Regions from separate parts of the Kribbella flavida DSM 17836 genome, predicted to be linked through region 3. Evidence: riboswitches for the same ligand, from Rfam matches in the RefSeq annotation. Region 3 holds a riboswitch; each other region holds the start of a gene.

Region 1 (7,477 bases), 1.7 Mb from region 3:
GCACGGAACAGCTGGACGGTTTCCAGCACCTGTCCGCGGGTCAGGGTGTCGGCCTTCACCTTGACCAGGAGCAGCTCGCGCTGCACGGTCTGGGTCGGCTCCAGCTCGACGATCTTGATCACGTTCACCAGCTTGTTGAGCTGCTTGGTGATCTGCTCCAGCGGCTGCTCGTCGACGCTGACCGCGATCGTCATCCGGGAGATCTCCGGGTGCTCGGTCGGGCCGACCGCGAGCGAGTCGATGTTGAATCCCCGGCGGGAGATCAGCGCGGCCACCCGGGCCAGCACACCGTGCTTGTTCTCCACCAGGATGCTCAGGGTGTGTTTCGACATTTACAGCTCCTCGGAGTCCCAGTCGGGCGCCATGTCGCGGGCGATCCGGATGTCGTCGTTACTGGTGCCGGCGGCAACCATCGGCCAGACCATCGCGTCGCGGTGCACGACGAAGTCGACCACCACCGGCGCGTCGGTGACCGCCATCGCCTTCTCGATGGTCGCGTCGACCGACGCGCGGTCGGAGCAGCGCAGGCCGACACCGCCCATCGCCTCGGCCAGCTTCGCGAAGTCCGGGATCCGGGCCGAGTGCAGGTCGGTGTTGGAGTAGCGCTTGTCGTAGAACAGCGTCTGCCACTGCCGGACCATGCCGAGCGACTGGTTGTTGATCACCGCGACCTTGATCGGGATGCCCTCCAGCGCGCAGGTGACCAGCTCCTGGTTGGTCATCTGAAAGCAGCCGTCGCCGTCGATCGCCCAGACCGTCTTGTCCGGCCGGGCCACCTTGGCGCCCATCGCCGCCGGCACGGAGTACCCCATCGTGCCGAGGCCGCCGGAGTTCAGCCAGTGCAGCGGCTTCTCGAAGGGCAGGTAGTGCGCGGCCCACATCTGGTGCTGGCCGACGCCGCTGGTGTAGATCGCGTCCGGCCCGGCGATCTGGCCGATCCGCTGGATCACGTACTGCGGCGACAGGCTGCCGTCCTCCGGCTCGTCGTACCCGACCGGGTACTTCGCCCGGACCGACTCCAGCAGACCGCGCCAGGCGCTGTAGTCCGGGGTCTTGCCGGTGCCGGAGATCTCTGTCCGCAGCGCGGTAACCAGGTCGGCGATGACCTCCTTGCAGTCCCCGACGATCGGCACGTCGGCGGTCCGGTTCTTGCCGATCTCGGCCGGGTCGATGTCGGCGTGGATCACCTTCGCGTCCGGCGCGAACGAGTCGAGCTTGCCGGTCACCCGGTCGTCGAAGCGGGCGCCCAGCGTGATCAGCAGGTCGGAGCGCTGCAGGGCGCCGACCGCGGAGACCGAGCCGTGCATGCCCGGCATGCCGAAGTGCAGCTCGTGGGTGTCGGGCAGCGCGCCGCGGGCCATCAGCGTGGTGACGACCGGGATCCCGAGCAGCTCGGCGAGCTCCTTCAGCTCGGCCTCGGCCCGGGCCCGGATCACGCCGCCGCCGACGTACAGCACCGGCTTGTCGGCCGCCGCGATCAGCCGGGCCGCCTCGCGCACCTGCTTGGGGTGCGGGCGGGTCACCGGCCGGTAGCCCGGCAGCGAGAGCTCGGTCGGCCACTGGAAGTCCACCTTGGCCTGCATCGCGTCCTTGGTCACGTCCACCAGGACCGGACCGGGACGGCCGGTGCTGGCGATGTGGAAGGCCTCGGCGATCGTGCTGGCGATCTCGTTCGGGTCGTTGACCAGGAAGTTGTGCTTGGTGATCGGCATCGTGATGCCGCGGATGTCGGCCTCCTGGAAGGCGTCGGTGCCGATCGCGGCGCTGGCCACCTGACCGGTGATCGCGACCATCGGCACCGAGTCCATGTAGGCGTCGGCGATCGGGGTGACCAGGTTGGTCGCGCCCGGGCCCGAGGTCGCCATGCAGACACCGACCTTGCCGGTGGCCGAGGCGTAGCCCTGGGCCGCGTGGCCGGCGCCCTGCTCGTGACGTACCAGGATGTGGCGGATCTGGGTCGAGTCGAGCATGGGGTCGTACGCCGGGAGGATCGCGCCGCCCGGAATGCCGAAGACGGTGTCCACCCCGGCGTGTTCCAGTGCGCGGATCAGAGCCTGTGCCCCGGTCAGCTGCTCACTCATGAGTGCCTTCCCTTGTCCAGTCACGATGTTGGCTTCTCAGCGACCGATCCATGCTCGCTCGTGCTTGTCGTCCGGGAACGTCCGGGTCTCAGATCGTCGCCCTGGCAACAAAAACGCCCCTCCTGCCGGGTTGGCTGAAGGGGCGCGCTCGACTCGGTGGTCGCGTCAGTCGGCGCGCCGCACAAGTACGAGGAGAATCGATCGCATGCAGGTAACAGTCCCCGACCGGCGACGGCCGGTCAAGTTTCAGGACCATCTGTCTCAGGTGATGAGATCACTGTCTTAGATGCAGACGGCGCTGTCTCAGATGCAAACGGCGCCTTCCGAGGCCGACCGCACCAGCCGGGTGTACTTGCCGAGCACTCCGCGGGTGATGGCCGGCTCCTTCGGCGTCCAGCCCTGGCGGCGGCGCTCCAGCTCGTCGGCGTCGACGTGCAGCTCCAGGGTCCGGTTCTTCACGTCCAGCGTGATCCGGTCGCCGTCGCGCACGAAGGCGATCGGCCCGCCGTCGACGGCTTCCGGCGCGACGTGGCCGACGCACAGGCCCGTCGTACCGCCGGAGAAGCGGCCGTCGGTGAGCAGCAGGACGTCCTTGCCGAGGCCGGCGCCCTTGATCGCGCCGGTCACCGCGAGCATCTCGCGCATGCCCGGACCGCCCTTCGGGCCCTCGTAGCGGATCACCACCACGTCGCCGGCCTGCATGGTGCCGTCCTCGATCGCGTCCATCGCGCCGCGCTCGCCGTCGAAGACCCGCGCGGTGCCCTCGAACACGTCGGAGTCGAAGCCGGCGCTCTTCACCACCGCGCCCTCCGGCGCCAGCGAGCCGTGCAGGATGGTGATGCCGCCGGTGCCGTGGATCGGCCGGTCCAGCGCCCGGATGATCACGCCGTCGACGTCCGGCGGCGCGATGTCGGCGAGGTTCTCGGCCATCGTCTTGCCGGTCACGGTCAGGCAGTCGCCGTGCAGCAGGCCGGCGTCCAGCAGCGCGCGCATCACCACCGGGATGCCGCCGACCCGGTCGACGTCGGTCATCACGTACTGCCCGAACGGCTTGAGGTCGCCCAGGTGCGGCACCTTGTCGCCGATCCGGTTGAAGTCGGCCAGGCTCAGGTCGACCTCGGCCTCCCGGGCGATCGCCAGCAGGTGCAGGACCGCGTTGGTGGAGCCGCCGAGCGCCATCACGACGGCGATCGCGTTCTCGAAGGCTTCCTTGGTGAGGATTTGCCGGGCGGTGATGCCGTTGCGCAGCAGGCCGACGACGGCCTCGCCGGACCGGCGGGCGTAGCCGTCGCGGCGCCGGTCGACAGCGGGCGGCGCCGCGGAACCCGGCAGGGACATGCCGAGCGCCTCCGCCGAGGCGGCCATCGTGTTCGCGGTGTACATGCCGCCGCAGGCGCCCTCGCCGGGGCAGATCGCGCGCTCGACGGCGTCGACCTGCTCGCGGGTGATCAGGCCGCGCACGCAGGCGCCGACCGCCTCGAAGGCGTCGATCACCGTGACGTCCTTGTCGCCGAGCCGGCCGGGCATGATCGACCCGGCGTACAGGAAGACGCTGGCCAGGTCGAGGCGCGCGGCGGCCATCAGCATGCCGGGCAGGGACTTGTCGCAGCCGGCCAGCAGCACCGAGCCGTCGAGCCGCTCGGCCTCCATCACGGTCTCCACCGAGTCGGCGATGATCTCCCGGCTGACCAGCGAGTAGTGCATGCCGACGTGGCCCATCGAGATGCCGTCGGAGACACTGATCGTGCCGAACTCCAGCGGGTAGCCGCTCGCCGCGTGCACGCCGTCCTTGACCGCCTTCGCGAGCCGGTCGAGCGACAGGTTGCACGGGGTGATCTCGTTCCAGCTCGACGCGACGCCGATCTGCGGCTTGGCCCAGTCGTCGTCGCCCATCCCGACGGCGCGGAGCATGCCCCGCGAAGCGGTTGCCTCGAGCCCGTCGGTCACCGTACGGCTGCGGGGCTTGATGTCCGGAGTGCTGTTCGTCACCATGCTCCGACTGTATTCCTGCCCGGCCCCTTGGTCGCTCGGGGCACCGGGACCGGCCCCGGCGGCGCTAGGCTGTGGCCGCCGCGACTGGCGAAGGTGGAGTACCACCGGGGAGCGGCTGCCGGACCTGTTAGGCGTCGTCCGCCTGGGCGCCTCCGACGTTCCCGGAGGCCCCGATGCACCTGCGCCACGGCATGAACCCGCACCAGCCCGCCACCGTCACCCCGCTCGACGGCTCGCCGATCACGGTGCTGCACGGCGCGCCGTCGTACATCAATCTCCTCGACGCGCTGAACGCCTGGCAGCTCGTCCGGACCGCGAGCACCACCTTCGCTCGCCCGGCGGCGACGTCGTTCAAGCACGTCTCCCCCGCGGGTGCGGCGCTCGCCGGGCCGCTCGACGAGGTCCAGCGAGCCACCTTCGGCGTCGACCGGCTCGGTCCCGTCGCCAGTGCCTACGCCCGGGCGCGCGACGCGGACCCGAAGTCGTCGTACGGGGACTTCGGCGCCGTCTCGCACCCGGTCGATCCCGAACTGGCGGAACTGTTGCGCCGGCTGAGTTGCGACGGGGTGATCGCGCCCGGGTACGACGAGAGCGTGGTCGGCACGCTCTCGGCGAAGAAGCGCGGCGGCTTCCTGGTGCTGGCGGTGGACCCGGCGTACGAACCGCCTGCTGAGGAGGTCCGCGACGTCTACGGTCTTCGGCTCACCCAGCACCGCGACGATCTGCCGCTCACCCGCGACCTGCTCGACCCTGCATTGCCCGACGCCGCCGCCCGGGACTTGTTGCTCGGGCTGATCGTGCTGCGCTACACGCAGTCGAACTCGATCGCGCTGGTGCGGGACGGGATGACGATCGGCATCGGGGCAGGCCAGCAGTCCCGCATCGACTGCACCCGGCTCGCCGGCGCCAAGGCCGACACCTGGTGGCTGCGTCGTCACCCGTCCGTCGTACCGGATCCCGGCCTTCCGCTGTCGGCCCGGCAGGCGGCACACCTCGCGGCTGTCGACCGCCTCTGCCCCGCCGACCGTACGCCGTGGCTGGCCGGCCTCACCGACGTCGCGATGGTCTCCGACGGGGCCATCCCGTTCGCCGACAACATCGACGAGGCGGCGCGGCACGGCGTACGGACCCTGGCCGAGCCAGGTGGATCGCTCCGTACGCCGGAGGTGGTCGCCGCCTGCGCCGCGCACGGCATCACCGCCACGCAGACCGGCGTCCGCCTCTTCCATCACTGAAGCCTGGCCGACGTGCTCGGCCGCGGGCGGCTCAGCCGCCCGCAACGCTCGGCAGGACGAGCAGTTCGGCGCCGTCGGGCAGCTTGGTGTCCAGGCCGTCCAGGTCGCGGATGTTGTCGTCGCCCAGGAAGACGTTGACGTGCCGCCGCAACGTCCCCTGGTCGTCGGTCAGTCGCCGCCGCAACGCCGGATGCTGCCGCTCCAGCGTCGCGAACACCGACCCGACCGTCGCGTCCGCCGACGGCTCGACCTCGACCCGCTCTCTCCCGTCGGCGAACGGACGCAACACCGTCGGCAGCTTCACCTGGATCGTCACGTCGCCACCTCTAGCTCAGCACTGCCGCGCGGATGGTCAGGACGTCGGGCAGGTGCCGCGCGACCTCGGTCCAGGTGTCGCCCGCGTCCGCACTCGCGTAGACGCAGCCGTCCCGCGTCCCGACGTACACCCCGGCCGGCGATCCAGCGTCCACGCACAACGCGTCCCGCAGGACCGGCGCGTACGACGGCACGTCCGGCAGCCCCTTCGTCAGCGGCTCCCAGGTCGCCCCGGCGTCGCGGGACCGGAAGACCCGGCACTGCGCGTCGGTCGGGATCCGGTTGCCGTCAGCGATCAATGGGAAGACGTAGACCGTGTCCGGCTCGTGCGGGTGCACCACGATCGGGAAGCCGAAGTCCGAGGGCAGGCCGTCCGCGATCGACTTCCAGATCGCGCCGCCGTCGTCGGAGCGGTAGACGCCGTGGTGGTTCTGCGCGTACAGCCGGTCCGGCGCGTCCGGGTGCGCGGCCAGCTTGTGCACGCACTGGCCGAACTCCGGGTCGGGATCGGGCAGGAAGTACGCCTTGATCCCGTGGTTGGCCGGGCGCCAGGTCCGGCCGCCGTCCTCGGTCTGGTAGACCCCGCCGGTCGACATCGCCACGCTCATCCGGTCGGGGTCGGTCGGGTGCGGCAGCACGGTGTGGATCGCCTGACCACCGAACCCCTCACCCCAGTCCTTGCGGTGCGGGTGGTCCCACAGGCCGCGGACCAGCTCGAACGTCACCCCGCCGTCGGTCGACCGCCACAGCGACGAGGGCTGCGCACCGGCGTACACGACTCCGGGCTGGTCGGCCGGCGCGGGCTGGATCTGCCAGACCCGCTCGAGCGAGGCGCCGGCGTCGGCCGGGAAGCCGATCGAACCCTCCGGCGGCTCGTCCCAGCTCCGGCCGAGATCGTCGGAGTGGAACACGGCCGGGCCCCAGTGCTCGCTGGTGCCGCCGGCGAACAGGCGCGGGCGGTCCCCGCGCGTGTCCACCCCGACCGAGTAGACCCCCTGCATCTCGAAGTGCGGCCCGTCGAGCGTCCAGTGCTCCCGCCCGGCGTCGCTGCGCCCGATCCAGAGTCCCTTCTTGGTTCCGATCAGCAGTACGGCCTCGGACATCGTCGTCCTCCAGGTGTGTCTAGCGTGGCGGCCCTGCCACCACGTTGATCAGGGGTTCGCCGGTGACGTACCGCTCCAGCTGGGCCCGGACCAGCCGGGCGACCCGCGGCGCGAACGCCGTCGAGGCACCGCCGCGGTGCGGGTTGATCAGCACGTTCGGCGCCGACCAGAGCGGGTGACCGGCGGGCAACGGCTCGGGGTCGGTCACGTCGAGCGCGGCCCGGATCCTGCCCGTGCCCAGCTCGGTGACCAGCGCGGCCGTGTCCACGACGACGCCGCGGGCCACGTTGACCAGCAGGGCGCCGTCCTTCATCCGGCCCAGGAACTCGGCGTTCACCAGGCCCTTCGTCTCTTCCGTCGCCGGGGTCAGCAGGACGACGACGTCGGCACGCGGCAGCAGTGACGGCAGCTCGGTGATCGGCGCGACACCGTCCCGGGCCCGTCGCGCCACCCGGATCACGTCGCACTCGAACCCGGCCAGCCGCCGCTCCAGCGCCTCCCCGATCGAGCCGTAGCCGAGGATCAGTACGGTCCGGTCCGCGAGCGAGTCGTCGATGCCGGGATCGTCCGGCCAGATCCCGGCCTGCTGGTTGGTGACCGCGGTCGGGATCCGGCGGTAGGTCGCGAGGATCAGCCCGACCGCCAGCTCGGCCGTCGACGCGTCGTGCACGCCGCGCGCGTTGCAGAGCGTCACGTCCCGCGACAAGTGCGGCAGGACGTTCTCGTAGCCGGCCGTCTGGGTCTGCACGAC
Region 2 (7,477 bases), 1.4 Mb from region 3:
CTGTCGTAGAGATCTGCGTCCCAGGTACCTTCTGCGACCTTGCAGCCGGAGAAGACCGTCGGCCAGGGGAATCGGTGCGCGGTGGTTCGGAAGGTGGGCGAGACGAAAGTCTCCAGCAAGGTGTCGGCATCGAGGCCGGCCGGGGTGGGCATGGCGCCGGCGCCGACCAGAGTGAGCGGTTCGGTACGGCCGTCGCGGGTCGAGACGTGAATCGCGGTTCCGTTCCGGAAAGCGCCACCGCCGGTCGTTGCCCAGTACAGGTCGCGGGTCGACGGGTTCGAGAGCACACCGAGAACCGGTCGGCCGGCGACGACGAGCGCGATCGAGGTCATGAAGACCGGGACTCCGAGGATGAACTGCTGAGTGCCGTCGATCGGATCGATCACCCAGGTGCGACCGTTGCCGCCCGCGGCGGAGTGACTGGCTTCTTCGCCGAGCACGCTGTCCCCGGGAAAGCGATCGACGACGTGTTCGATGAACGATCGGTTGATCTCCAGGTCCGCCGACGTGACGACCGTGCCATCGCGCTTGGTGTCGATTCGGTACGCCTGCTCCGCGGTGCGCAGAATCTCCCGGACGGAGCGGCTGACGAAATCGAACGCGAACTGCAGCTCCGCTGCGTAGCTCACTGCGGTCATGAGGGCAGCCGATCGAGAGGGGCGGCCGAGGCCGCCGTACGGCCTGTCAGCGCGGTGGGCGATTCCACGAGGAAGTCGAAGAGCGAGTCCGCCGCGCCGACCAGCGCACCGTCGGCATCCAGAGCAGCCGGCTCGATCGGCGGCAGCGCGGGTCGGTGTGCGCTCATCGAACCACGCCGAGCCTGCTCGACAACGATCTGCGGAGAACTGGCCAGCAGGTCGGCGGCATGGCAGGCGAGCACGACCAGATCGGGATCGTGAACGTTGATCAAGGCCCCGATCCCCCGCCCGAGCAGTGCCGACACCTGGTCGACGGCCGACCTTGCCTCTTGGTCGCCACGGGTCGAGTCGGCCAGGACTTTGCGGGCGACCGTCGCGACCGTACGAGCGGTGTACGGCCGTCCCGCCGCGCGGGCCAGCGCCGGCTGATCCACGTCGAGTTCCCAGCATCCCCAGCCGCCGCACCGGCACGGTTGCTCGCTCCGGCCCAAGGGCAGGTGACCGAATTCACCCGCGAAGCCCCGCCGTCCGCGGACCGGATGGCCGTCCAGGACCAGGGCCCCGCCCAGCCCGACAGCGGCATGCAGGTAGAGAACCGTGGCGAAGCCGCGTCCGCGCCCGCGGCTGGACTCGGCCAGCGCTGACAAGTGGGCGACGTTGTCCATCCGCACCGGCAGGCCGGGCGGTAGATCGAGCTGTGCGACAACGTCGGTGTCGTCCCAGCCGAGATTCGGCGCAGAGACCAAGGTCATGGAGAGCTGGTCGACGAGTCCGTGGACAGCGATTCCCACGCCGACGCATGGTTGTGGGGTCGACCGCAGTCGCTCGCGAAGCATGTCTCTCGCCAGGCCGAGCACATGGTCGACATCGTGATTCTGCAGTGCAGTGCTTTCGACAGCGCTCAGGCGCCCACCCAGACCGACGGTGGCCAGCCGCACGCACGTCACCCCGATTTCCACCGCGATCACTGCCGGTCCGGTGGCAGCCGGCGTCAGCCGGGTGCTGGGGCGACCCCTTCGTCGCGTCAGTTCGGTCTCCGACACCGTGATCAGGCCGAGGTCCTGCAGATCCGCTGCCAACGCCGCAGCTGTCGCCCTGGTACAGGTGAGCTCACGAGCAAGCTGTGCGCGGGTCAGGTCAGCTTCTGCTGTGTGGATGGCGCGGAGGGCTCGGGTCAGATTGGCCTGGCGAAGGTCCGTGGCAGTTGACGGCATCACCGAACCCATTATGCTCACGGCATGAACAAATTGCTAGTGGGAGCAGCGCAGTGACCATCGCCGTGCTGACCAGGGAGTACCCGCCGCACATCTATGGGGGCGGTGGGGTGCACGTGGACTTCCTGGTCCGTGAGCTGCGTCGCCTGCTCGACGTGGACGTGCACTGCATGGGCGAGCCCCGGGCGGGTGCGACCGCGCATTCCGAGGACGACCCGCGGCTACTCGGCGCGAACGCCGCCTTGCGGGTGCTGTCCACCGACCTGACCATGACCGCAGGAGTCGGCAACAGCGACCTGGTCCACTCCCACACCTGGTACGCGAACATGGCCGGCCACTGGGCCAAACTCCTCCACGACATCCCCCACGTGGTGACAGCACACTCGCTGGAACCCCGCCGACCGTGGAAAGCCGAGCAGCTCGGCGGCGGCTACCGCCTGTCCAGCTGGGCCGAAAGCACGGCATACGAAGCCGCCGACGCGGTGATCGCGGTCAGCAACGGGATGCGCGACGACGTGCTCGACTGCTACCCCACCGTCGACCCCGCCAAGGTCCACGTCATCTCCAACGGCATCGACGCCGACTTCTACCACCCCGACCCCGCCACCCACGTCCTGGACCGGCTCGGCGTCGACCTCAACCGCCCCTACGTCACCTTCGTCGGCCGCATCACCCGGCAAAAAGGCGTACCACACCTACTCCGCGCCGGCCTCCAACTAGACCCCTCGGTCCAACTGGTACTCCTGGCCGGCGCCGCCGACACACCCGAACTGAAAACCGAAACCGACGCCCTGATCGACGAGCTGAAGGCCGCCCGCGACGGCGTCTTCGTGGTCTCCGACATGCTGCCCCGCGAAGACGTCCGCCAAGTCCTCACCCACGCACTGGCCTTCTGCTGCCCCTCGATCTACGAACCACTCGGCATCGTCAACCTCGAAGCAATGGCCTGCCAAACCGCCGTCGTCGCCTCCGCGGTCGGCGGCATCCCCGAAGTCGTCCACGACGGCCTCACCGGCACCCTGGTCCGCTACGACCAAAACGACCCCGCCACCTTCGAAACCCAACTCGCCAACGGCATCAACGACCTCGTCGCCAACCCCGCCAAAGCCGCAGCGATGGGCAAGGCCGGCCGCGAACGCGCGGTCACGCAGTTCGGCTGGAAGGACGTAGCCGGACGCACGGTCGCCCTCTACAGGCAGCTCCTCACCAGCCGGTGAACCCTTCTAGGTGCCCGGGGGTCGGCTGGACCTACGGCATGCCGACGGGGTACCTCCGAGGACTCGCCGAGTACTGGCGAACCGGCTACGACTGGCGCAAGCACGAGGCAGCACTGAACCGCTGTCCCCAGTTCCTCGCCGGGATCCAGGGGCAGCGGGTGCACTTCCTGCACGTCCGGCCTCCCCCGAGCCCGAGGCCGCGCTGCTGATCCCTGGCTGGCAAAGCTCGTTCGTGGAATTCCGGCAGCTGATCGCGCCGCTGACCGGCGGACGCCTTTCAGCTGGTGATCATCACCACCGAGCACGTCGCGGGCGTCCACCTGATCGACCCGATCACGACTCCCGGCCGGGACGACGATCCGGACGTTCTTCCGGCTCGTGCGCTGATCGGCGACGAGCGGCCGGGCGTCGTACGCCGGGGAAGGTGGGCGCCCCGGTGAGATCGAGCAGTGGCACCGCGGATTCGTAGGCTGGTCGGACACGACTGGCGAGGGTGGGTCACCACCGGGGAGTGAAGCCGGGACATCGACCGCCTGGGTGGCCTCATCGCGATGATGAGGAGCCCCCATGTCCGTACGCCACCGCATTCTGCACCTGTCCGACACCCAGGTCGGCCGCGACGGTCGCGACGAGGACGGCGTCGATGCGGTCGCTGCCCTGGAGCGCATGCTGCACGATGCGCGGCACCTGCCCGACCTCGACCTGGTGGTGGTCAGCGGAGACATCGCCGACGACGGCTCCGTCGAGGGTTGCGTGGCGGTGCGGGACCGGGTCGCAGCTTTCGCGGCAGCGCGCGGCATTCCGCACGTCTACTGCACCGGCAACCACGACGACCGGTCCACGTTCGCTACGGCCTTGGGATCCGGCCACCTCGGCCCGGACGGGACCGACCTGGGCCGACTGATGGAATCCGGCGGTCCGGAACGGGTCGCAGTCAGCGAGGTGAACGGAGTCCGGATCGTCACCCTCGACAGTCTGGTCCCCGGTGCTGCGCACGGCGCTCTCAGCGACCGCCAGCTTCAATGGCTGGCAAACCTTCTCGAGACACCGGCATCATCCGGCACGGTCATCGTGGTCCACCACCCACCGGTCTACCTCGAGTCGTCCGTACTGATGGGGACCGTGGGCCTCCGCGACTCCGACCGGCTGGCCTCGGTCCTGGCCGGTCGTGACGTTCGCGCCGTCCTGTGCGGGCACTTCCACCTCCAGCTCGCGGCGACGTTGGCCGGCGTACCGGTCTGGGTCACGCCGGGCGTGGTGACGCGGATCGACCTGACCACCCCTCCGCAGCTCGAACGGGCGGTCAAGGGAGCAAGCGCGACGGTGGTCGACCTCGGCGGGCCGTTCTCCCCCACCTTCCACGTCCTGCACGCCCGGGATCGAGCGGTCGGCGAGCAGGTCTACCTGATGGACGCGCTGTCAGGACGCGACGTCGACCACGAGGACTGACCGCGGTGCCGGCGGCGGTGGATACGCTCCCGCCGGTCAGAGCGGCGGCATCGGAGACGACCACGGCTGGTCGTCCGGAAGGATGCCCAGTTGTTGCAGGAGTCCGAGGTCGTCGGTTGCCGTCCAGTGCTCGACGAGGCGATGTTCGGAGTCGAAGCGCATCAGGTCCATGCCGGGGTAGACGACGCGTCGGCCGGTCGCGGGAACGTCCAGGAAGGTGTTGACATGCCTGCCGGTCATCGTGACGTGCACGGCGACCAGATCTCCTTCGGCCACCAGGGCATGGATTTCGTGGTGCAGCTCGGCGAAGGCGTGGCGGAACATCTCGACGGTGTGCTTGTAGGGCGCCGGCCCGCGATCCGGCAGGCCGGGAGGCAACGACCCCTGCGCCCTGAGCTCGGGGGACGCGATCTCGTCCATGACGTCGAGCCGCCCCGCAGTGAAGACCTCTTCGAAGAACCGGCGGGCCGTCGCCTTGTTGCGTTCGATGTCCATGGCCTCCATCCTCCACCAGAGCTCAGCTGTCGCTGAAGGCGATTCTCAGTGCGAGCTTTCCGACGTAGTGATCGCGGAGGGTGTGGTGGGCGTCCCTGATCCGGTCCAACGTGAAGGTGCGGGCGATGTGGGGTTCGAAGGTGCTCGTTGCGATGATTTCGTTCAGTCGCTCCAGGCCGGACCGCGTACGATCGCCGTCGAACGAGGAGGTCGCCGCAGCGGGTGATGTTCTGGGCGTAGGCGTCACGCCGTTCGGCCAGGCGATGCGCCCGGAGCGTTTGACGGCGTTCAGAGAGCGCTCGGCCGTCTCGCCGCCTGCTGTGACCAGGGCGCCGTCGAGTCCGTCCGGGGCGAACCCGGACGCCGCCGCCAGGACGTCGTCCTTGCGACCGTCGATGACCGCGTCCGCGCCCAGACGCTTGGCCAGCTCGACGCCGTCATCACCGGACGCCACGGCGAGCACCCGCAGTCTGCGGTGACGCGCCAACTGCACCGCCATGTGGCCGACGCCCCCGCTGGCGCCGAAGACCATCAGCGTCTCGTGCGCCTTCAGGCCGAGCACATCGAGCCCGCTCAGGGCGGTCGACGCATCCCAGGCCATGACGCCGGCTTGTTCCGTCGACAAGCGATCGGGAACGTGCGCCACGTACTCCGCCTCGACGACGCCGTACTCCGCGTACAAACCACCCCGCGTCGCAGGCATCGTCGCCGCGTAGACGCGGTCGCCGAGCTCGAACCGGGTGACGTTACGGCCCACAGCGGCCACCGTGCCGGCGCCGTCCCAACCGAGCACGTACGGGAAGGTCGTCGGAACCCCGAACACCCCGTCATAGCGTCCCTCGCGCTCGACCGCGTCCCAGGAGGCCACGCCCGCGACCTCGACCCGGATCAGGACGTCGTTTTCGCCGACGGCAGGAACCCGCACCGATCGCAGCGCCAGCTCCTCCACCCCGCCGAACCGATCGAGGGCCGCCGCCTTCATCACCGACGGCGTCCCGGCGGCTGGGCTGTTTGCTGCTGACGTCCGCATGCGTTCTCCTCGATTGCTTGATTGGATCAAGCATCACTGTAGACGACAGTACTTGAGTGAATCAAGCACCTTGCTATGCTGGCGCCATGGCACTCCCGAGCGGGCCGACAACGGCCTCGTCCGAGGCCGAAGCCGCTTTGTTCGAGCTGGTCGACGTGTACGACCGCGCCTATGAGTCGGCCGCGGCCCAGCTCTCGTTGAGCGCGGCGCAGGCTTGTGTCCTCGGGCGCCTCGGCGAGAGCCGCGGCATGGGCGCACTGGCCGAGGAGCTCGGTTGCGATGCCTCCAACATCACCCAGATCGTCACCCGTCTCGAAGCACTCGGCCTCGTCACCCGTGCACCGAACCCCGCCGATCGCCGCGCCCGGCTGGTCGCGCGGACCCCGCACGGGGACGAGGTCAACCGGCGGTTCGAGAAGGCCTTCACCTTCGCCCGGGCAGCGGTGGGACGCCTCTCCGGTGAAGAACAGGACCAGCTGGCCGCTCTGCTACGCAAAGCCCTCGGATGATCGAACCGGCCGCGACTGCACCTGCGAAACCCAGGACAGCACGACAGGTTGACGACGATCCGGCCTAGGCGGATGTAACGGCCGGACCGAACGCCTGGTGCCGCCTTCGTCAGCCCACCGGCTGGCGTTGGTAGCTGCGCTCCACCTCGATGCCGACGACCTGGGGCGCACCGGCCGGCTCGGGGCCGAGGACCTTCGCCAGGGCCGGGCCGAGCTGCTCGGCGAAGAACTTGTCGGCGTGGGCCTTCGACTCCCACAGGGTGATCACCCGGAGCCCGTCGTTCGACGTACCCACGTAACGGGCTTCCAGGCCCTCGGGTTCCGTGCCCATCCGGGCCAGTACCTGGTCGAACTTCTCGATCGATGCGAACGGCGGGGTGGCTACTGCGATCCACTGCATGACTGCCTCCTTGGACTGGTGCGACCGGATCCGGCCGCACAACCCACGCTAGGAAGGCGCGCTGGTCGCGGAATCCGCCGGACTACTCATCTCCGTACTCAAGGAGCGCGCGCTCCAGGCCGCGATCTGGCTGCGGGTGGTGAAACCGAGCTTGGTCAGGATGTGCTGGACATGGTTCTGAGCGGTCCGCTCGGACAGCACCAGCCGCTCGGCGATCTGCCGGTTGGTGAGCCCTTCGGCCACCAGAGCGGCCACCTCTGCCTCGCGGGGACTGAGGCCTCCGGGCGCGTCCCCCACGGGCAGGCGACCGGCGTACGCGGTCATGCCGAGCGACCTCGCGAGTCGATCGGCGTCCCGCGCCACCGTCGCCGCGCGCTCGCGATCACCCGGACCACTCCGCGTGCGCAAGGCGACCGCCAGGTGGTACTCCGCTTCGGCGACGAATCCCGGAGCGCCGGCGCTCTCGGCCTGCCGGACCGCCGTGCTCAGGTCCTCGATCGCCGCGTCGAGGCGTCCGAGCACGGC
Region 3 (7,477 bases):
TACGCCGGTCACCCAGGCCTTGTAGCCGGACAGCACCCGGTTCAGCGGCTCCACCTTGCGCAGCGCGCAGCACGTGTCCGGGTCGCGGGCGAACAGGTCCTTGCCGTACTCCGCGTCCTGCTCGGCGACGGTCTGCTTCGGCGTCGCGTTGATCAGGTTGATCGGCAGCGTCGCGGCGACCGCGTCCCGGGTGCCGATCGTCTCGGCGAAGTGGTAGCCGGTGTCCAGGAACAGCACGTCGACCCCGGGCGCCGCCTGTGCCGCCAGGTGAGGGAGAGCGCCGTCGGCCATCGAGGCGGTCACCACGAGCTCGTCGCCGAAGGTCTCGCGGGCCCAGGCCAGCACCTCCAGCGCCGACGCGCCGGCGAGTTGCTCGTTCGCCTCCTCGGCGAGCGTCTTCAAGTCAGTACTCATTCCACCCTCACCCGCAGTCCGATCATCTTCAGCTGGAACACCCGTGCGCACGGCCGGCACTCCCAGGCGCCGTGCCCTTCCTCCGACGGACGGAGGTCCTCGTCCCCGCAGTAGGGGCAGTACAGAGGTGCAGCCCGCTCGCTCACTGCAGTGCCTCCTCGTCCGCACGGACGACCCACTGGGCGAAGCGCTCGCCGTCGGACCGTTCCTTCAGGTAGTTTTGGGTGACGCGCTCGATGTAGTCGGTGAGTCCCTCCGCGGTGACCTTGTGGCCGCGCAGCTTGCGGCCGAAGCCGGCGTCCAGGCCGAGGCCGCCGCCGAGGTGGACCTGGTAGCCGGGCACCTGCGTGCCGTCGGCCCCGAGGACGAGCTGGCCCTTGAGGCCGATGTCGGCGACCTGGATCCGGGCGCACGAGTTCGGGCACCCGTTCACGTTCACGGTGATCGGTACGTCGAGGTCGGGGATGCGCTCCTCCAGCTCGTCGATCAGCTGGGCCGCGCGGGCCTTGGTCTCGACGATCGCCAGCTTGCAGAACTCGATCCCGGTGCAGGCCATCGTGTTGCGCCGCCACGCCGACGGCCGAGCCTGGAAGCCGAGTGCGCCGAGCTGCTCGACCAGCGACTCGACCTTCGACTCCTCGACGTCGAGCACGATCAGCTTCTGCTGCACGGTGGTCCGGATCCGGTCCGAGCCGTGCGCGGCGACCACGTCGGCCACCTTCGCCAGCAGCGCGCCGGACACCCGGCCGACCACCGGCGCGACGCCCACGTAGTACCGGCCGTCCTTCTGCCGGTGCACGCCCACGTGGTCACCCTGGACGGCGGGCACTTCGGGCGCCGGGCCGTCGATCAGCTTGCGGTGCAGGTACTCGTCCTCCAGCACCTGGCGGAACTTGTCCATGCCCCAGTCGGCGACCAGGTACTTCAGCCGGGCGCGGTTGCGCAGCCGGCGGTACCCGTAGTCGCGGAAGATGCTGACCACGCCCTTCCAGGCCAGGTGCACCTCCTCGAGCGGGATCCACGCGCCGACCCGCTGGGCCAGCATCGGGGTGGTGGACAGGCCGCCGCCGACCCACAGGTCGAAGCCCGGTCCGTGCTCGGGGTGCACCACGCCGACGAAGGAGACGTCGTTCACCTCCGGCACCACGTCGTGCGACGGGTGGCCGGTCATCGCGGTCTTGAACTTGCGCGGCAGGTTGGAGAACTCGGTGCTGCCGATGTACTTCTCGACGATCTGCTCGACCGCCGGCGTCGGGTCGATGATCTCGTCGGCGGCGATGCCGGCCACCGGGCTGGAGATGATCACCCGGGGCACGTCGCCGCAGGCCTCGGTGGTGTAGAGACCGACCGCCTCCAGCTTCTGCCAGATGGCCGGCACGTCCTCGACCCGGATCCAGTGCAGCTGGATGTTCTGCCGGTCGGTGATGTCGGCGGTGTCGCGCGCGTAGGTGCTGGACACCTCGGCGATCACCCGCAGCTGCTCGGTGCTGAGCTGGCCGCCCTCGATCCGGACCCGGAGCATGAAGTACTTGTCGTCCAGCTCCTCCGGCTCCAGCGTCGCGGTCCGGCCGCCGTCGATGCCGGGCTTGCGCTGGGTGTAGAGACCCCACCAGCGGAACCGGCCGCGCAGGTCGGCGGGGTCGATCGAGTCGAAGCCCCGGTGCGCGTAGACGTTCTCGATCCGGGCCCGGACGTTCAGGCCGTCGTCGTTCTTCTTGTTCTCCTCGTTCTTGTTCAACGGCTCGCGGTAGCCGAGCGCCCACTGTCCTTCGCCCTTGCCTTTGCGGGGGCGGGCCGGCTTACGGGGTGCGGAGGTGACGCCAGTCATCTGGGGGCGTGTCCTTGTCTCTACAGACAGGTGCGGCCGCGATGGGGGCTCGAAGCGTCGTCGGTTCGATCCGGTCTGCGCGGTGCGCACCCAGCGGTGATCAGGTGATCAGGGGGCCGTGACCGGCCCGGCGGGGTGGCTGTCAGAACGTCGAAGGACAACAGATGGCGCTGCGCATCCGCCCGAGGTCGACGTGAATGCGACCTACGAGGTGGGTGGTCAGGGCAGCGAGCATGCCCACAACGATCAGCGCAGGCGGCTGACAAATCAACTCCCAATCCTGCATCGCGAGATGCAATCTCACCATGCAGACATGTCTAGCGCTCGGCTCGACTTTGATTCACGCTCAAAAATCACTTCACAAGATCCCTTGCACAAGAGCTCTTGTGGTAATTAGCATGCTGGATATGAGTCCTGCCAACCGCCGAACCGCCGATGCCTCCGTGATCGCCGCCATTCACCATCCGCTGCGTCGCCGGCTGATCGACCTGCTCGGCGTCAACGGCCCGGCCACCGCGTCGCGCCTGGCCGAGGCGACCGGCGAACTGGTCGGGAACGTCAGTCACCACCTGAAAGTGCTGGCCGCGGCAGGCGTCATCGAGGAAGCGCCGGAGCTGGCCCGGACCCGGCGGGAGCGGTGGTGGCGCAGCGCCAAGGCGTCGTACACGTGGTCGTTCGCGGACGCCGGTGGTGATCCGGCCGGCGAACTGGTCGCGGAGACGGCCGAGGAGGCGAATCTGGCTCATCACGCGACCAAAGTGCGGCAGTGGTTCGGGTTGCGGCCGGAGTACGACGAGAGCTGGATCCGGGCCGCGTTCTCGTCCGAGAGTTGGGTCACACTCACCCCCGAACGCCTGGAGGAGCTCGGCGAGCGGATCCGCGCCCTGGTCCAGGAGTACGCCGATGCGCCGTCCGACGGCGCGGGGGCGGAGCCTGTTTTCGTCTTCGCCCACGCCGTCCCGGCCCGGCCATGACCGCGACCGCGCCGGAGGTGGTTTTTCCGCCTCTGGCCCGGGACAGACGGGTGCAGGGCTGGATTCTTTCGGCCGGGGTTTCGCAGGCCGGCGACGTCGCCTGGTACGTCGGGCTGGCGTGGAGCGCCGCGCAGGTCACGACACCCGCCGGGGTGGGGCTGGTGATGGGCATCGGCGCGCTGCCGCGGGCGCTGGTGCTGTTGTGGGGCGGCGCGCTGGCCGATCGGCTCGACGCGCGCCGGACGATGATCCTGGCCAATCTCGGGCGGATCCTCGTGCTCGCGGTCGCGGCAGCCGTCGTCGGCCTGGCCGGGGTGTCGGTTCCGTTGTTGCTCACGGTCGCGGCGGTTTTCGGTGTGGTCGACGCGATCTACACGCCGGCGGCCGGAACGATGCCGCGGCGCATGGTGCGCGGTGACGACCTGGTGAAGCTCGCCGCCGGGACGCAACTGGCGAACCGGCTGGCGGTCTTCGTCGGCGCCCCACTGGGTGGTCTGCTGGTCGCCCACGGCGGGCTGGCGGCCGTGATGCTCGTGAACGCGGCGTCGTTCGCGGTGATCGCCATCGCGCTGGTCTGGATCGTGCGCCCGCGCCTGCCACAGGTGTCGTCCGGGGGAGCGTCGGTCCGGGCGGATCTGCGAGCGGGCTTCGCTTATCTGCGCCGAGATCTGCCGGCGCGGACCCTGGTGATCGCGCTCTCCGGGCTCAATCTGTGCGTCGGTCCGGTCCTGGCAGTCGGGCTGGTGCAGCGGACCTCGTGGGCAGGGTGGGGTGCCGGTTCACTCGGGCTCTTCCAGGCGTGCTCGGGCCTGCTGGCGGCGGCCGGCGCGGTCCTTGCGATGCGCTGGAAGCCGTCGAACCCGGCCCGGACCGGTCTGCTCGCGTTGATCTTCCAGGCCGCCGGATGTGCGGCGATCGGACTGGTGCCGCGGGCCGGCGTGTTCGTGGCGATGGGCGTGATCGGCTTCACCGCGGGGCTTGCCTCGGCGCAGCTGTCGGCGGTCTTCCAGCGGACCGTCGACCCGGGCTACCTGGGGCGGACGAGCAGCATCGTGAGCTTGTCGGACGAGGCCCTGATGCCGGTGGCGATGACCGGCTTCGGCGCTCTGGTGTCGCTGGCCGGGATCGCGGCTGCCTGCGGGCTCATCGGCGCGTTCTTCGCTGCCCTGATGCTGTGGTCGGCCGCACGGATGAGGCGGCCCCCCGAACAGGGCGGACCGGGGCGACTCGATCGCCGGAAGAAGCAACCGGCGCCCGCTCCTGAATGAGGAGTGGGCGCCGGTTCTCCGGGCGGGGCTGTCAGTTCAGGTCGAGGCCCGGGTAGAGCGGGTGCTTGTCGAGCAGCTCGGCCGAGGCCGCGCGGGTCTTGTCGGCGACGCCGTCCGCCAGCACGTACTTGGCCTTGGACGCCGCGCCGGCCGACGTGGTGGTCGGGGTGACGCTGGACAGCACGTCGACCATCAGCTCGGCGACCCGGTCGAACTCGTCCACGCCGAAGCCGCGCGTGGTGAGCGCCGGCGTACCGATCCGCACGCCCGAGGTGTACCAGGCGCCGTTCGGGTCACGCGGTACGGCGTTGCGGTTGGTGACGATGCCTGCGTCGAGCAGCGCCGACTCGGCCTGCCGGCCGGTGATGCCGTACGACGAGACGTCCAGCAGCACCAGGTGGTTCTCGGTGCCGTCGGTGACCAGCTTCACGCCGCGCTTCATCAGGCCCTCGGCGAGCGCGACCGCGTTGTCGGCGACGGCCTGGGCGTAGGTCTGGAACTCCGGCCGGCGGGCCTCGGCCAGCGCGACGGCCTTGGCCGCCATCACCTGGCTGAGCGGACCACCGAGCACCATCGGGCAACCCCGGTCCACCGCGTCGGCGTACTCGGGCTGGCACAGCACCATGCCGCCGCGCGGGCCGCGCAGCGACTTGTGCGTGGTGGTGGTGGTGACGTGCGCGTGCGGCACCGGGTCGAAGTCGCCGGTGAACACCTTGCCGGCGACCAGCCCGGCGAAATGCGCCATGTCGACCATCAGGGTGGCGCCGACCTCGTCGGCGATCTCGCGCATCTTGGCGAAGTCGATCTTGCGCGGGTACGCCGAGTAGCCGGCGATCAGGATCAGCGGCTTGAACTCCCGGGCCGTCGCGGCGACCTTGTCGTAGTCCAGCAGCCCGGTCTCCGGGTCGGTGCCGTAGGAGCTCTGGTGGAACATCTTGCCGGAGATGTTCGGCCGGAAGCCGTGCGTCAGGTGGCCGCCGGCGTCCAGCGACATGCCCAGCATCTTCTGGTCGCCGAGCGCCTTGCGCAGCGTGGTCCAGTCCTCGTCGGACAGGTCGTTGACGTGCTTGGCGCTCGCCTGCGCCAGGGCCGGGGACTCGATCCGGTTGGCCAGGATCGCCCAGAACGCGACCAGGTTGGCGTCGATGCCGGAGTGCGGCTGGACGTAGGCGTGCGGAGCGTCGAAGAGCGCTTTCGCGTGGTCCGCGGCGGCCTGCTCGACGGTGTCGACGTTCTGGCAGCCGGCGTAGAACCGGTGGCCGACGGTGCCCTCGGCGTACTTGTCCGAGAGCCAGTTGCCCATCGTCAGCAAGGTGGCGGGGGAGGCGTAGTTCTCGCTCGCGATCAGCTTGAGGGAGGAGCGCTGGTCATCCAGCTCGGCGCGGATCGCGCCGGCGATGGTGGGTTCCACCGCGCCGATCACCTCGAGCGCGTTGCGGTAGGCGGCCGACGCGGCAGTGGCGTCGAAGGGTTGAGTCATCGTTGTCTCTCCTGCGGTTGCACTCGGTCGCTGGGCACCCAGGCGCACGGTGCCCGCGTCTTCTCGCTCCCCGGTGGTTCTCCACCTCACGCGCCAGTCGCGACGCGGTAACCCTAGCGCGTACCGGTCCGATCAGAGGACGCGGTCGACGATGCCACCGAACGGAGTGGTCCGCGGCAGCGTGCCGAACACGCCGCCCCAGTCGCCGGCCAGCCGGGAGGCCACGAAGGCGTCCGCCACGTCGGGCGGTGAGTACCGGACGAGCAGTGAGGCCTGCAGGCAGGCGGCCATCCGCGCGGCGAGCCGGCGAGCGCCCGCTTCGGCCTCGGAAACGTCGGAGAGCGCTTCCAGTACGTCGGTCACCGCGGCATCGAGGCGCGGGTCCGCACCCTGGGCCGCGCCGACCTCCAGCAGCCAGGCCTGCAACGACTCCGGGCGCCGCAGCGCGCGCAGCACGTCGAGCGCGTTCACGGTTCCCGACCCTTCCCAGATCGAGTTGAGCGGGGACTCCCGGAACAGCAGCGGCAGGCCCGACTCCTCGACGTAGCCGTTGCCGCCGAGGCACTCCAGCGCCTCGGCCACCATCGCCGGCGTGCGCTTGCAGACCCAGAACTTGGCCAGCGGCAGCGCGATCCGCCGGAACGCCTTCGCCTGCTCGTCGCCGGCCTCGGCGGCGTCGACGGCGGCGGCGAGACGCATCCCGAGAGCGGTTGCCGCCTCGCTCTCCAGGGCCAGGTCGGCGAGCACGTTCCGCATCGCCGGCTTGTTGCGCAGCAGCCCACCGAACGCGCTGCGGTACGACGTGTGCCAGGTCGCCTCGACCAGGGCGCGGCGCATGAGAGCGGCCGAGCCGAGCACGCAGTCCAGCCGAGTGGCGGCGACCATCTCGATGATCGTCCGGACCCCGGTGCCCTCGTCGCCGAGCCGGTAGCCGACGGTGCCGTGGAACTCGACCTCGCTGGACGCGTTGGAGCGGTTGCCCAGCTTGTCCTTCAGCCGCTGCAGGGCGAATGCGTTCCGGTTGCCGTCGGCAAGAACTCGGGGGACGACGAAGCAGCTCAGTCCCTCCGGCGCCTGCGCCAGGACGAGGAAGACGTCGGCCTGCGGCGCCGAGCAGAACCACTTGTGCCCGGTCAGCAGGTACTCGTCGTCGGCACCGGTGGGGGTCGCTGCGCCGACGCCCGACGGCGCCCCGGCGGCCTCGGAGCCGCGGCGGGACGGGGTCGCGGTGGTCAGGTTGGACCGGACGTCGGAGCCCCCCTGCTTCTCGGTCATGCCCATGCCCGCGAGCACGCCGGCCTTGTCCGCGACCGGCAGCCGGCGGACGTCGTACTCGGGGGCGGCGAGGCGGGGGATCCATTCGGCGGCGAGGCGGTCGGAGGTGCGCAGGGCGGGCACCGCGGCGTACGTCATGGAGACCGGGCAGGCGTGACCCGGCTCGACCTGGGACCACACGTAGAAGCCGGCCGCGCGGGCCAGGTGCGGCGCCGGGCGGTCGCTCGTCCAGGGCGCG

Evidence for each region. A riboswitch is a leader RNA that binds a small molecule or an ion and turns the genes downstream of it on or off. The one in region 3 is predicted to bind ZMP and ZTP.
Region 1: it holds a riboswitch for ZMP and ZTP, as region 3 does, so the genes downstream of both, KFLA_RS24240 (5-aminoimidazole-4-carboxamide ribonucleotide formyltransferase) here and KFLA_RS16505 (glycine hydroxymethyltransferase) in region 3, are expected to answer to the same signal.
Region 2: it holds a riboswitch for ZMP and ZTP, as region 3 does, so the genes downstream of both, KFLA_RS10060 (metallophosphoesterase family protein) here and KFLA_RS16505 (glycine hydroxymethyltransferase) in region 3, are expected to answer to the same signal.

Annotation. Positions count from the first base shown of each region.
Region 1 covers NC_013729.1:5,264,342-5,271,818, forward strand. Annotated here, with positions in the region: gene ilvN (acetolactate synthase small subunit) at 1-332, opposite strand, end outside; gene KFLA_RS24230 (acetolactate synthase large subunit) at 333-2,105, opposite strand; gene ilvD (dihydroxy-acid dehydratase) at 2,385-4,073, opposite strand; ZMP/ZTP riboswitch at 4,144-4,228, shown strand; gene KFLA_RS24240 (5-aminoimidazole-4-carboxamide ribonucleotide formyltransferase) at 4,247-5,308, shown strand; gene KFLA_RS24245 (ubiquitin-like small modifier protein 1) at 5,340-5,624, opposite strand; gene KFLA_RS24250 (WD40/YVTN/BNR-like repeat-containing protein) at 5,635-6,726, opposite strand; gene KFLA_RS24255 (2-hydroxyacid dehydrogenase) at 6,746-7,477, opposite strand, start outside.
Region 2 covers NC_013729.1:2,126,455-2,133,931, reverse strand. Annotated here, with positions in the region: gene KFLA_RS35430 (inositol monophosphatase family protein) at 1-638, opposite strand, end outside; gene KFLA_RS36550 (ROK family protein) at 635-1,852, opposite strand; gene glgA (glycogen synthase) at 1,906-3,069, shown strand; gene KFLA_RS38245 (epoxide hydrolase N-terminal domain-containing protein) at 3,066-3,278, shown strand; gene KFLA_RS38240 (hypothetical protein) at 3,354-3,509, shown strand; ZMP/ZTP riboswitch at 3,540-3,615, shown strand; gene KFLA_RS10060 (metallophosphoesterase family protein) at 3,637-4,518, shown strand; gene KFLA_RS10055 (ester cyclase) at 4,555-5,013, opposite strand; gene KFLA_RS10050 (quinone oxidoreductase family protein) at 5,036-5,962, opposite strand; gene KFLA_RS10045 (MarR family winged helix-turn-helix transcriptional regulator) at 6,130-6,552, shown strand; gene KFLA_RS10040 (hypothetical protein) at 6,662-6,952, opposite strand; gene KFLA_RS10035 (ATP-binding protein) at 7,001-7,477, opposite strand, start outside.
Region 3 covers NC_013729.1:3,567,008-3,574,484, forward strand. Annotated here, with positions in the region: gene KFLA_RS16485 (phosphoadenylyl-sulfate reductase) at 1-414, opposite strand, end outside; gene KFLA_RS16490 (nitrite/sulfite reductase) at 557-2,242, opposite strand; gene KFLA_RS16495 (ArsR/SmtB family transcription factor) at 2,650-3,216, shown strand; gene KFLA_RS16500 (MFS transporter) at 3,213-4,484, shown strand; gene KFLA_RS16505 (glycine hydroxymethyltransferase) at 4,516-5,964, opposite strand; ZMP/ZTP riboswitch at 5,994-6,075, opposite strand; gene KFLA_RS16510 (acyl-CoA dehydrogenase family protein) at 6,097-7,477, opposite strand, start outside.